Regions from separate parts of the Aeromicrobium sp. A1-2 genome, predicted to be linked through region 4. Evidence: predicted binding sites of a transcription regulator. Region 4 holds the regulator's gene; each other region holds the start of a gene.
The links. The regulator LexA, encoded in region 4, represses DNA repair genes until DNA is damaged. The targets are predictions, from matches to a motif close to TCGAACANNTGTTCGA.
Positions count from the first base shown of each region.

Region 1 (3,375 bases), 710 kb from region 4:
CAGTATCCGCTACGTTGTCGAAGCAGGCACCGAGCGTGATCTCTACAAGAACCAAGCCACTAACGTGCCGCGGTCGGTCGGCGAGTCCACGACCTTCACCTTCCCAGCTCTGACGCTCCGCGAGCGAGTCGAGCGGGGCTGTGTGACAACTGCCGTCGAGCCGGAGCCGACCTCAACCGAAGAAGCCGTGAGCGAAGTCGACTGTCAAGCTGAGGCGCGCGTCCTTCGCACGCAGCGAACAACCACGTCATCGCTCTACGACGCCGACACCAACACCTGGAGCCCGGGTCCGCCCATCGTCACGTTCCACGACGAGCATCTCGAGCCGCTTAGCGAGGATGAGTTGGTGCTCGAGAATTGCATCACGTCAGGTGCAGGCGGCGACTCCGACGATGACAATGACACTTCTCAGAGCGAGGCTTCACGCGATCTGCCTGACACTGGCGCTCCGGGAAGTGGCCCGCTCATCCTGGGCGTCGGCCTGATCGGACTCGGTGGCGCATTCCTCGTCATGGCGCAGGCTATGCGTCGCCAGGTACCCATGCATCGGGCCTAGTTACTTCGGCCTGGCTGGATCGGACCAAATGCGAGGCCTCTCGAGCTGGCCTTTGGTGTGGGCGATCTCATCCTTCTGACTTGAACGCGGACGAGCGCTGCCAAGCTTGGTGTGTCCCTGGTGTCGGTTCGGGCGTGCCGGCGGGCCGCCGGGCGTGTGGTCAGGCGGCTTGGCGGTAGTTGGCTCGTCGTCGGCGTCGGCGCAGGGTGCGGCCGGCTTTGGTGGTGAAGGTGAATCCGGTGACGGCGTTGCCGGTGATCTGCAAACGACCACGATGCAGCAGATGATGGCATCTGGTGCAGAGTCCGACCAGGAGGTCGAGGTCTGTCGGTCCGCCCAACGACCACCAGATGCTGTGATGGATCTCCAGGTGGGTGTGGTGGCAGCCCGGCGTCGCGCACACACCGTGCTGGCGGGCGATGACCGACCTGCGTTGCAGCAGGTTCGGTTGGTACTTCGCGGTCCCGGCGTTGAGGATCTGCGCCTGCCGGTCGCTGCCGCCGTCCTTCATCAGGAATGCGGTGAAGTCACTGACACACAAGAAGTACATCAACAGGTTTGGTCCGATCGCACCGTGGCCGGCGAGCTTCGCCGGCCGTGTTGGCGGCATGTGGTCGGGATCAGGTGTGGGTTCTCGGTCGTGGCCTTCACATGCGAAGCAGCCGCTTCCAAGGTGTCGGCGTCCACGAACACCGACAGGTGCGGTTTGACGCCCTTGTCGGCGGGGAGCCCGTCGCCCAGGATGTCGGTCAACAGGTCATCCAGACCTTGGACCCGACGCTGCGCACCGGTGCGGGTGTCCTCGGCATCGTGCGGTGCCGACACGGAGTCCAGGACCTTCTTGAGCTTGGCCCCAGTCACGGTGTTGAGGAAACCAGTCACGTGCCAGCCGTCGGGCAAAGCGTCGACGGCGATGTCTTCCTTGTCCATGCCCCGCTCCCACGCATCGTCCAGATCCTCGGGATGGATCGTGTCCTTCAAATGCTTGACCGTCTCGAACAGTTCAGCCGGCTCATGATGGGAGGCGACGTCGACGAACACGTCCTCGAACTGGCGCATCGGCTCCAACCCCACATGCGCCAACCCGTAGACGAAGACCCGTACGTGGGCGGCGCTGATCTGCCCCGACATAGCTGCGCCGGCCATCAGCGGCAGATCCCGCAGAGCAACAACGTTCTTGACCAGCGAGGTGGCCTGACCCGAGTTGAGCCGCAACTGGTTGCGGACCCACGCATTCAACGTCGAGGCACCGTCGATCTCGTAGTCCTTCGACGCGTCGATCTCGGCCAGAGCGACCGCCTTGGCAGCATCAAGGGCGTCCTGCGCCACCTGGATCGCCCGAGCCCGGTCCCTCGCATCACCCGTGCGCAGCGCCTGAGCGGCGGTCCGCATCGCGTCGATCGTGGGCTCCGGATTCATGCCTCCACCTTACTCGAACATACGTTCGATAACAAGAGACAATTCTCTGCAATGCGAGATAAAAGTGCGTGTTTGCGCTTTTCGCGAGGGATGGCTTGCGACTCTGACTGTTCACGCAGCCGTGACACGTTGTCCAGCGTGTCGTCCCGGAATGCGTCTCGGGCAGTCGTACGTTCGATGTGTGTTGATGCTCGCCCCTGAGCCCCGAATTCCCGCCCCCGAGTAGGGCCGGCGCAGGGTGCGCGCGGGCTCGTTGAGGAGACAGCTGTGGCCGCATCACGCACCACGAAGAGCCCGAGCTCAGCCCGCCGGACGTATGTCCTGGACACCAGTGTCCTGCTGGCGGATCCCAACGCGGTCAATCGATTCCACGAGCACGAGGTCGTGATCCCGGTCGTCGTGATCACCGAGCTCGAGCGCAAACGGCACGATCCCGAGCTCGGCTACTTCGCCCGCAGCGCCTTGCGATTCCTCGACGACCTCCGGGTCAAGCACGGCACCCTCGATGTCCCGCTGCCGATCGGTGAGGAGGGCGGCACGATCCGGGTCGAGCTCAACCACACCGACCCCTCGTCGCTGCCGTCGGGATTCCGACTCGGCGACAACGACACGCGGATCCTCTCGGTCGCTCGCAGCCTGGCCAACGAGGGTCTCGACGTCACGATCGTCTCCAAGGACCTGCCGATGCGAGTCAAGGCTTCCGCCGTGGGTCTGGTCGCCCAGGAGTATCGCGCCGAGCTCGCGCTGGAGTCCGGCTGGACCGGCATGCGTGAGCTTGAGATCGAGAGCTTCGACCTGGACCTGCTCTACGAGAGCGGCACGCTCGACCTGGCCGAGGCGCGCGAGCTCCCCTGCCACACGGGCCTCGTGCTGGTCTCCGAGAAGGGCAGCGCGCTGGGCCGCGTCACGGCCGACAAGGACGTGCAGCTCGTCCGCGGAGACAGGGACGCCTTCGGCATCCACGGCCGCTCGGCCGAGCAGCGTGTTGCGCTCGACCTGCTGCTCGACCCCGACATCGGCATCGTGTCGCTCGGCGGTCGGGCCGGCACGGGCAAATCGGCGCTGGCGCTGTGCGCGGGGCTCGAGGCGACCATGGAGCGCGGCCAACACAAGAAGGTCGTGATCTTCCGCCCGCTGTACGCCGTGGGCGGCCAGGAACTCGGCTACCTGCCGGGCAGCGAGTCCGAGAAGATGGGTCCGTGGGGCCAGGCGGTCTTCGACACGCTCGGAGCAGTCGCCTCTCCAGCCGTGATCGAGGAGATCCTCGACCGCGGCATGCTTGAGGTGCTGCCACTCACGCACATCCGAGGTCGCTCGCTGCACGACTCCTTCGTCATCGTCGACGAGGCGCAGTCCCTCGAGCGCAATGTGCTCCTGACCGTGCTCTCGCGGATCGGTTC
Region 1 covers NZ_CP027482.1:2,401,936-2,405,310, reverse strand. The annotation lists gene C6I20_RS11745 (hypothetical protein) at 1-556, shown strand, start outside; gene C6I20_RS11740 (HNH endonuclease) at 717-1,106, opposite strand; gene C6I20_RS11735 (DUF222 domain-containing protein) at 1,106-1,975, opposite strand; gene C6I20_RS11730 (PhoH family protein) at 2,243-3,375, shown strand, end outside.
Region 1: the regulator LexA is predicted to act here: its motif matches at 1,989-2,004, upstream of C6I20_RS11735 (DUF222 domain-containing protein).

Region 2 (3,375 bases), 1.7 Mb from region 4:
CCGACGGCGAGGACCATCAGGGCTGCGCAGTCCCGGTGACGAACCAGCCGAATGGTCGGGACGGCCACAACCCGGAGGCGTAGCGCTGCTTCAGGTCCGGAACGGTGAATCCGGCTTCTGCGAGCAGTCCGGGGATGTCGCGGTTCAGGTGGCACCCACCCGCTGCGCGACCCCACGTGGGCTGGATCGTGTGCTGGATGCGGGCGATCCGCTTCGTGGGAGCGAGTGAGTGCTCCACGAAGTGCAGGGTGCCGCCGGGTCGAAGCACCCGCCGGGTCTCGGCCAGGGCGTCGGCGAGGTGCGGGATGGTGCACATCGTCCACGTGGAGACGACGGCGTCGACACTGGCGTCGGGGAGATCCAGACGGGCGCCGTCCAGGCCGATGCGGTCCACCGGACGTCCGAACTCGATGATGCGATCCTGGGCGATCTCCCACGCCCGGTCGGACGGTTCGACGGCGAGGACGCGCGTGACGCCGTCACCGTAGTGGCCCAGGTTGGTACCCGAGCCGAAGCCGATCTCGAGCACCTCGCCGGAGAGCTCGCCGCACACGCGTTCGCGCCAGCCCCCGGTCATCCGGTCTCCGAGGACGATGTCGATCAGTCGGGGAGGACGTGCTCGTCCCAGCGCTCAGCAAGGTTCATGGGGTCAGTCTCGCGTACGACGATGCGCACCCGCGTGCGAGGATCGGCGGATGACCGCCCGACCTGTCGTGATCCTGGATGACGTGGCGCTCCCGGGTGGCCCCGTCGACGACGCGCTGTTGGGTCCGTTGCTGCTGGCGCAGGGGATGGACGGAGCGGACGAGATCGTCCGGATCCACCGGCCCGAGCCGACCGCGGCCTTCAGCCGGCGGGACTCGCGTCTGCCGGGCTTCGAGCGAGCGGCGGAGGGTTGTCGCGCCGCGGGCTTCACGCCCGTGATCCGTCCGCAGGGGGCAAACTGGCGGCGTACCACCGAGGCAGCGTCGTGATCGATCACGTGGTCCGGGTCGCCGATCCCACGACGGGCCTGAAGGGCCGGTTCGAGCGGTTCTCCCGCCTGCACGCCGACGTCCTGACCGGCTTCGGTCTGGATGCACGGATCGGCGAGCTGGCGGGGAGTACTGCCCGGGGAGTTCAGCATCAACGCGGCCGGCACCACGAAGATCGTCGGCTCGGCCCAGCGCATCACCCGCGACGGCTGGCTGTTCAGCACAATCATCCAAGTCTCAGACTCGGCCTCGATCCGGGCCGTGCTCACCAGGGCGTACGTCGACATCGGTTACGACCTCGATCCGTCGACGATCGGATCGATCGAGGACTACCGGTCCGGGGTCACGTCCGAGGCGGTCCAGACGGCTCTGATTGAGGCGTACGGCGCCGGAGCCGTGCGTGCACCGCTCTCACAGAGCATCCTCCAGTCACTGTCGACCGGGTCTCCTTGAGCCTGACATTTCTGCTGTCATCCCAGTGAAATAGTTGGGTCGAGCGCTTGATTTTCACGGGTCGAATCGGTTAGAATCGAACATACGTTCTAGTCGACTCCGGAGGTGGTCACCGTGCTGGTCGAGCAGCTCTCCTCGGTCTCCGACGACCTCGCCGGGCTGGAGCCGTGGCGTTCCACGGGCGCCGAGGTGCGTGAGCTGGTGACCTCGGTCCAACGAGCCAGGACCTGCCTGGACGCGGCGATGTCCCGGCTGTCCGGTGCCGCCGATGACATGGGGCTGCCGACCGATGACGGCGCGACGTCGATCACGACCTGGTTGGCCAACCTGACCGGGATGTCCAGGGGCGAGGCTGCCAGGCTGGCCGGGCTGGCACGGGTGTCCACCGATCACACCGAGACCACCCGGGCCGCATGGGCCGCGGGTCGGTTGTCGACCGACCAGGCCAGCGTGATCATGAAGGCCATCGATGCGCTGCCCGACTGGGTCGACGACGAGCCGCGCGCCGACGCCGAGGCCCATCTGATCGCCCTGGCCGCCGAGCACAACCTCGACGACCTCAAGCGACTGGCCAACCATGTGCTGGAGGTCATCGATCCCGACGGCGCCGACGAGGTCCTCGGCGAGAAGCTTCGCCGTGAGGAACAGCGCGCCTGGGGTGCGACCAGGCTGTCGATGAGCCGCCGGGGTGATGGCACCACGAAGGGGTCGTTCACGGTCCCGGACCACGACGCCGACACGCTCCGCGCCGCGATCGAGGGCATCATTGCCCCGCGCCGCAACCGGGCCAACGCCGATCGGCACGGCCTGGACGTCGGCGACTTCGCGGCGCTGCCGCGGGACCACAAGATGGGGCTGGCGTTCATCGAGCTCGTCGGGCACCTGCCCACCGAAGCGCTTCCCAAAGCCGGCGGACTGGCCGCGACCGTTGCCGTCACGATCGACATCGACGACCTGCGCACCGGACAGGGCACCGCGACCAGCACGTCAGGCACGACGATGTCCGCGACCCAGGCCCAGCGGTTGGCCTGCAATGCCCAGCTCGTCGCCCTCTACCTAGACAGCGAGTCCCGCGTCATCGATCACGGCATGACGAGGCGGCTGTTCGACCGGCACCAACGCCTCGCCCTGGCCGTCCGTGACGGTGGCTGCGTCTGGTCGGGATGCGACCGGCCGCCGGCCTGGTGCGAGGCGCACCACCTCGACTTCTGGTCCGAGGACGGGCCGACCGACCTGGACAACGCAGCCCTGTTCTGCCACTTCCACCACTTCATGCTCCACGAAGGCCAATGGACCGCCCGCATGGCGAACGACGGCATTGTCGAAGTGATCCCACCGGTCAGGGTCGACCCACACCAGGCACCCCGACGCCACGCCAGATTCACCCGACGACAACCCCGCGCCGCATGACCAAGACCCGAGCCAGGTGAACACAAGCCGGCTTAACAGCAGTTTGTTAATGTACCTAGATGATTCGCACGGCGATGTACGCACGCATTTCTCAGGACCGGCACGGCGACGGTCTGAGCATTGAGCGACAGCGTGCTGATTGTGAGAAGGTTGCGGCCGATCGCCAGTGGGCGATCACGGGCGAATACGTGGACAACGACATTTCGGCCTATTCCGGCAAACTGCGTCCGGGCTTCGAGGCAATGTTGGCCGACATCGAGGCGGGCCAGTTCGATGCAGTGGTGGCGTATCACCAAGATCGGCTAACGCGACGCCCTGCGGAGTTTGAGACGTTCTTGGCAACTTGTCAGCGTGCGGGAGTGAAGTTGTTTGCGACGGCTCGAGGCGACACGAACATTGGCGAGGGTGACGGCATCATGACGGCCCGCATTTATGCAGCGGTCGCAGCCAATCAGTCAGATGCGGCATCGCGCAGGATCAAACGCAAGAACGAAGAACGAGCAGCAGCGGGCATGCCTCATGTGACGGGCCAGCGTGC
Region 2 covers NZ_CP027482.1:16,057-19,431, forward strand. The annotation lists gene C6I20_RS00080 (class I SAM-dependent methyltransferase) at 17-577, opposite strand; gene C6I20_RS00085 (hypothetical protein) at 696-974, shown strand; gene C6I20_RS00090 (hypothetical protein) at 1,077-1,427, shown strand; gene C6I20_RS00095 (HNH endonuclease signature motif containing protein) at 1,533-2,837, shown strand; partial or broken gene C6I20_RS17520 (recombinase family protein) at 2,912-3,375, shown strand, end outside.
Region 2: the regulator LexA is predicted to act here: its motif matches at 1,504-1,519, upstream of C6I20_RS00095 (HNH endonuclease signature motif containing protein).

Region 3 (3,375 bases), 350 kb from region 4:
GCGACCGGCGCGTGCGCGCTGCCGGCGAGGATCGCCAGTGCGGCACCACCCAGCGCGACGATCGGCCACGGGTGCGTCCGGTCCCTGGGCGTCGAGATGACCCAGCCCGCGAGCAGGCCGGCTCCCAGCAGCACCCACCACACCGAGAGGCCACAACCCCAGCCCCCGAACGCCAGCACTGCCGTGCCGGTCGCCACCGCCCGGGCCAGCTGGGGGCGGGTCGCCGCGCGATCCTGCGGCCGCACGAGGTCCGCCGTGCCGAGGGTCGCGAGCAGCAGCGCGAGCAGGATCATGCGGTGCCCTCCCCCGCCGTCAGCCCGAGACCACCGAGCACGGCGTAGGCGCCGCTGCGCTGGAGGTTTTGGGACACGGCCGACTGCGTGATGTCCTCGGTGTGTGCCAGATCCACCTGGGTCCTCCCGTCGAGCAGCCCCAGCAGAAGCCGGCGGCTGCGTGCATTCATCCCGCTGACGATCTCGTCGCGCGCCAGCAGGTAGGCATTGGTCATGGCGGGCGCGGGGAACTCCCGCGATCCGTGCGGTACACCGTCGGCGACGACGTACCAGGTGCGGAGCGACCGATGCTTGCGGCTCTCACGCGCCTTGGTCTCCACAATCGCGTCGCGAGCCGCCCACCACGCCGGACCGTCCTGCATCGGACCGTAGTCGCTGTGGCCGACACTCTCGTACGTGCCCGCGCCGACGCCGAACCGGCAGTCCAGCGGGTCCGGCAACGTCAGCCGCAGCAGCAACGTGGCACGTAGGGCCGTGGGCACGTCGACGTAGGCGCCCTGGCACTCATCACCGATGGTCGGCGCAAGCGGCTGCACCGAGTCGACGACACGATTGACCTGCGCGAGCGCCGCGACGAGGCTGTCCTGCGCGGCGGCTCGGTCGGGCTGGGTCCGGGATCCGACGAGATCGGCGATGACCGCGACTCGAGCCTGCTGTGTGGACATAATATAAGGTTAACACTTCTGTACTGCAAAGATAAGGTGTCAACTGAAGCCGCTGACTGGCACGATGAACCCCATGACCGTCACCTTCGTCAGCTCATCGGCCACCCGCGACCTGGACCCGGACCTCCCGCTGCTGCTCGCGGCGGCCCGCACGAACGGGGTCGACGCCGAGATCACCGTGTGGGACGACCCGGCGGTCGACTGGAATGCGTACGACGCCGTCGTTGTGCGCTCGTGCTGGGACTACGTCGCGCGGCGCGACGAGTTCCTCGCGTGGGCCGCCTCAGTGCCCCGCCTGCACAACTCCGCCGGCGTACTGCATTGGAACACCGACAAGGTCTACCTCCGCGAGCTTGCCGCTGCCGGGGTCCCCATCATCGAGACCCGATGGGACGTCGGAATCGGGGACGACCTCGGCGACCACGCCGAATGGGTCGTCAAACCGACCATCTCGGCCGGCTCGAGGGACACCGCCCGCTGGAACACCCGCGAGGAGGCGTGGGCCCACAGCGCGGAGCTGGTCGCGTCCGGACGCACGTCCATGACCCAGCCCTACATCGCCTCGGTGGACGACGAGGGCGAGACGGCGATGCTCTACTTCGGAGGCACCTTCTCCCACGCGATCCGCAAGGGCGCGCTGCTGGAGCCGGGCGAAGGGGTCGTCCAGGACCGCGACAGCCGTGAGTCCATCACGCCCCGCACCCCGACGGCGGCCCAGCGGGAGGTCGCCGACGCCGTGCTGGATGTCGCCCAGCGCATCACGGGGTCTGGGCTTCTCTATGCACGAATCGACCTGGTGACCGCTGCGGACGGCTCACCCCTGCTGATCGAGCTGGAGCTTGCCGAGCCCAGCGTCTTCCTGCCTCAGTCCGACGGAGGCGCCGACCGCTTCATCGCCGCCATGCTCGCGATCGCTCCCTGAGCCCGTCGATCCTTGAGCCTGTCGAAAGAACACATCTCGACACCATCCTCCCACTCACCTCAGACACCGCAAATCAGCCGAAACTCCTTGATATTCCAGTGGTTTCCACTTGTCATCGAACGTATGTTCGAGTAAGGTGGAGGCATGAATCCGGAGCCCACGATCGACGCGATGCGGACCGCCGCTCAGGCGCTGCGCACGGGTGATGCGAGGGACCGGGCTCGAGCGATCCAGGTGGCGCAGGACGCCCTTGATGCTGCCAAGGCGGTCGCTCTGGCCGAGATCGACGCGTCGAAGGACTACGAGATCGACGGTGCCTCGACGTTGAATGCCTGGGTCCGCAACCAGTTGCGGCTCAACCCGGGTCAGGCCACGGTGTTGGTCAAGAATGTGGTTGCTTTGCGGGACCTGCCGCTGATGGCCGGCGCAGCTATGTCGGGGCAGATCAGCGCCGCCCATGTGCGGGTGTTCGTCTATGGACTACGCCATGTGGGGTTGGAGCCGATGCGCCAGTTCGAGGACGTGCTCGTCGACGTCGCCTCCCACCATGAGCCGGCTGAGCTGTTCGAGACGGTCAAGCATTTGAAGGACACGATCCATCCCGAGGATCTGGACGATGCGTGGGAGCGGGGCATGGACAAAGAAGACATCGCCGTCGACGCTTTGCCCGACGGCTGGCACGTGACTGGTTTCCTCAACACGGTCACCGGGCGAAGTTGAAGAAGGTCCTGGACTCTGTCTCGGCACCGCACGATGCCGAGGACACCCGCACCGGTGCGCAGCGTCGGGTCCAAGGTCTGGATGACCTGTTGACCGACATCCTGGGCGACGGGCTCCCCTCCGACAAGGGCGTCAAACCGCACCTGTCGGTGTTCGTGGACGCCGACACCTTGGAAGCGGCTGCTTCGCATGTGAAGGCCACGACCGAGAACCCACACCTGATCCCCGACCACATGCCGCCAACACGGCCGGCGAAGCTCGCCGGCCATGGCGCGATCGGACCAAACCTGTTGATGTACTTGCTGTGTGTCAGTGACTTCACCGCATTCCTGATGAAGGACGGCGGCAGCGACCGCCAGGCTCAGATCCTCAACGCCGGGACCGCGAAGTACCAACCCAACCTTCTCCAACGCCGGTCCGTGATCGCCCGCCAACACGGTGTGTGCGCGACCCCGGGCTGCCACCACACCCACCTGGAAATCCACCACAGCATCTGGTGGTCGTTGGGCGGACCCACCGACCTCGACCTCCTGGTCGGACTCTGCACCAGATGCCATCATCTGCTGCACCGTGGTCGTCTCAACATCACCGGCAACGCCGTCGACGGATTCACCTTCACCACCAAAGCCGGCCGCACCCTGCGCCGACGCCGACGACGAAGCAACTACCGCCAAGCCGCCTGACCACACGCCCGGCGGCCCACAGGCACACCCGAACGGACACCAGGTGAACACAGGCGGGCTTGCCGCTTCGAACGAGGCTCAGCGCGGATGCG
Region 3 covers NZ_CP027482.1:2,049,962-2,053,336, forward strand. The annotation lists gene C6I20_RS09995 (hypothetical protein) at 1-293, opposite strand, end outside; gene C6I20_RS10000 (SatD family protein) at 290-958, opposite strand; gene C6I20_RS10005 (RimK family alpha-L-glutamate ligase) at 1,032-1,880, shown strand; gene C6I20_RS10010 (DUF222 domain-containing protein) at 2,025-2,600, shown strand; gene C6I20_RS10015 (HNH endonuclease signature motif containing protein) at 2,597-3,283, shown strand; gene C6I20_RS10020 (hypothetical protein) at 3,362-3,375, opposite strand, start outside.
Region 3: the regulator LexA is predicted to act here: its motif matches at 1,996-2,011, upstream of C6I20_RS10010 (DUF222 domain-containing protein).

Region 4 (3,375 bases):
GCCTGTTCGGCACGCTGAGCCTGTGGCAGGGCGTCGACCTGCCGGGCGACACCTGTCAGCTGGTCATCATCGATCGGATCCCGTTCCCCCGCCCTGACGACCCGCTGATGAGCGCCCGCCAACGGTTGGTCGAGAAGCGTGGCGGCAACGGGTTCATGAGCGTCGCCGCCAGTCACGCGGCACTGCTGCTGGCGCAGGGCACGGGGCGGCTGATCCGGCGCGCGACCGACAAGGGTGTTGTCGCGATCCTCGATCCCCGCATCGTGACGGCCCGATACGGCTCGTTCCTGGCCGCCTCCCTTCCGGACATGTGGCGGACGACCGATCGTGAGATCGCCCTCGCCGCACTACGCCGCCTTGACGAGGCCGCTCGTGCTGACGCGTGAGGCTCGGCGACCCCGGCAGACCCTCGCTTCACAGGCCGGCCGCCTTGCTGGCACGCTGGTGAAATGAGCGTCCTCGTCACCGGCGGTGCCGGATACATCGGTTCGCACGTCGTGCGGGCACTGAGCATGGCCGGGCTCGAGTGTGTCGTGGTCGACGACCTCTCGAGCGGGCACCGCGAGTTCGTCCCGGCGGAGGTCGATTTCGTCGACACGACGATCCTCGACAGCACCTTGATGGCCAAGGTCATGGTCGAGCGCGAGATCGAGGCCGTCGTCCACCTCGCGGGGTTCAAGTACGCCGGGGTGTCGGTGCAGCGTCCCCTGCACACGTACGAGCAGAACGTGCAGGGCACCGTGAGCCTGTTGCAGGCGATGCACGAGTCCGACGTCGACAAGATCGTGTTCTCCTCGAGCGCGGCGGTCTACGGCACGCCCGACGTCGACATCGTCACTGAGGCGACGCCGACCGCGCCTGAGTCACCGTATGGCGAGAGCAAGCTGATCGGCGAGTGGCTGCTGCGAGACGCGGCGCGTGCCTTCCCGTTGCATCACACATCGCTGCGCTACTTCAACGTCGTCGGCTCGGCGGTGCCTGAGCTCTACGACACCAGCCCGCACAACTTGTTCCCACTGGTCATCGAGGCGCTGGTGGAGGGGCGGACGCCGCGCATCAACGGCACTGACTACCCGACACCGGACGGCACCTGTGAGCGCGACTACATCCATGTGGCCGATCTGGCCGAGGCGCACGTCGTGGCGGCGAAGAAGCTGCTCGCGGGCGTCGGGCTCGAGCCGGTCTACAACCTCGGCAGCGGCGACGGTGTGTCGGTGCGCGAGATCATGGACGCGGTGGCCCAGGCGAGCGGCATCCCGTTCGAGCCTGAGGTTGGCGACCGTCGGCCGGGTGACCCCGCGCGGATCGTGGCGTCCGGGGAGATCGCGGCGCGCGACCTCGACTGGCAGATGCGCCACTCGCTGATCGAGATGGTCCGTAGTGCGTGGGACGCCCGTACTCGTCCCACCGCGTGACGAACAGGGTCAGACGCGGCGCAGGACCGCGGTGACCTTGCCGAGGATCGTGGCGTGGGTGCCGTCGATGGGGGAGTAGTCGGCATTGTGCGGAAGCAGCCAGACCTGGCCGTCCTTGCGCTGCAGCGTCTTGACCGTCGCCTCGCCGTCGAGCATCGCTGCGACGATCTCGCCGTTCTCGGCGTCGGGCTGCTGGCGGATCACGACATAGTCGCCGCTGCAGATCGCTGCGTCGATCATCGAGTCGCCGGAGACCTCGAGCAGGAACAGGGTGCCGTCGCCCACGAGCGACTTGGGCAGCGGGAAGATCTCCTCGACCCGCTCCTCGGCCAGGATCGGACCACCGGCCGCTATGCGACCGACCAGCGGCACATTGGTTGCGATCGGCATGGCATCGCCGATGCCGGTCTCGTCGAAGGTGCTCTCGGGTGAGCTGCTCATCGAGCGGCGAGCGGCCATGACGTCCGGCAGGAAGATCTCCAGCGCCCGCGGCCGGTTGGGATCGCGCTTGACGTAGCCGAGTGCCTCGAGCGCGCGCAGCTGGTGCGCGACCGAAGACGTGCTGGTCAGACCGACGGCTGCGCCGATCTCACGCATGCTGGGCGGGTAGCCTCGGGTCTCGATCTCGTCGCGCAGGAACTCCAGCACCTTGCGCTGGCGGGCGGTCAGCCCGGTCGAGTCGGCCGGCCCGTCCGGGAGCTCGGTGACTTCGGCGTTGCGGTCATCACTCATGATCGAAGACTAACCCCGAACACGCCCCCAGTTCAAACATATGTTCGATGGCGTGTCGCGGGCGGCGCATCTAGGTTGGTGCAGTGTCGAAGCCCCTCGTGAAGCCCGGAAGTCCCAGATCAGCCGTCGTGACCGGAGCCGGACGGGGGATAGGTAGGGCCATCGCCGTCGAGCTCATGGGCCGCGGGTACGACGTCGTCGTGACCGATGTCGACGGCGCTGCGGCCGAGCAGACCGCCCTCGAGATCGGCGCAGCGCTGGGTCTCGTGCTCGATGTCACGGACCCTGAGGCCAACCGCGACGTTGCAGCCCGCGCCTGCGAGATCGCACCACTGGGGGCGTGGGTCTGCAATGCCGGTGTCGGCATCGACGGCGAGCTGACCGCACTGTCGATCAGCCAGGTTCGCACGATGGTCGACGTCAACGTGCTGGGCGTCATGTGGGGCGTACGCGCCGCGGCCGACACGTTCCGCGGACAGGCCGTGGGTGGCGTCAAGGGTGGCGAGATCGGCATCCTCGCGTCGCTCAGCTCGCACGCACCGGTCCCGGGCCTGAGCGTCTACGCAGCGACCAAGGCTGCCGTGCTTTCGCTGGCAACCTCCGTGGCCGCCGAACTGCGCGGTGACAAGATTGGGGTGCACGCGGTGTGTCCCGATGGCACCGACACCGCGATGGTCGACGGATTCGACGTCGACGGTGGAGCGCGCGAAGCCTTGGCCGCGGGAGTCATGCTGACTCCCGCCCACGTGGCACGCGAGCTCGTCGACATGTTCGGCACCCGACGCGTCTACCGGACGCTCCCGGCCTGGCGTGGTGTGCTCGGCCGGATCGGGACACTGTCGCCCGCCGGATTCATGTACGCGGATCCGATGATGCGCCGCCTCGGAGCGCGCCGACTCAAGAAGGCCGGTGCGCGATGAGCTATCTGGTCGTGGGCACCCGCGCCGCGGACGGGTGGTCGATCGAGGTCCGCGACGTCGGCACCACCTCGGCACTCGAGCTGTCCGGCGTCGAGGCCGCCGCCCGCGCGCTGCTGGCGGCGTCCGGCAAGTCCGATGCCGCTGACGTCGATCTCCAGCTGCTGCTGCCCGACTTCGAGGTCGACCTCGGCGAGCGCACCCTACCGGGCTCTCGGGGGCCGAACGTCGCCCTGGTCAGCGGCGTCATCGCACTCGTCGTGGTGGTGGGAGTCCTCGCGTTCGTCGTGGGCCGCTTGTTCTAGTCGGCG
Region 4 covers NZ_CP027482.1:1,695,684-1,699,058, reverse strand. The annotation lists gene C6I20_RS08225 (ATP-dependent DNA helicase) at 1-386, shown strand, start outside; gene galE (UDP-glucose 4-epimerase GalE) at 450-1,415, shown strand; gene lexA (transcriptional repressor LexA) at 1,425-2,147, opposite strand; gene C6I20_RS08210 (SDR family oxidoreductase) at 2,231-3,067, shown strand; gene C6I20_RS08205 (hypothetical protein) at 3,064-3,369, shown strand.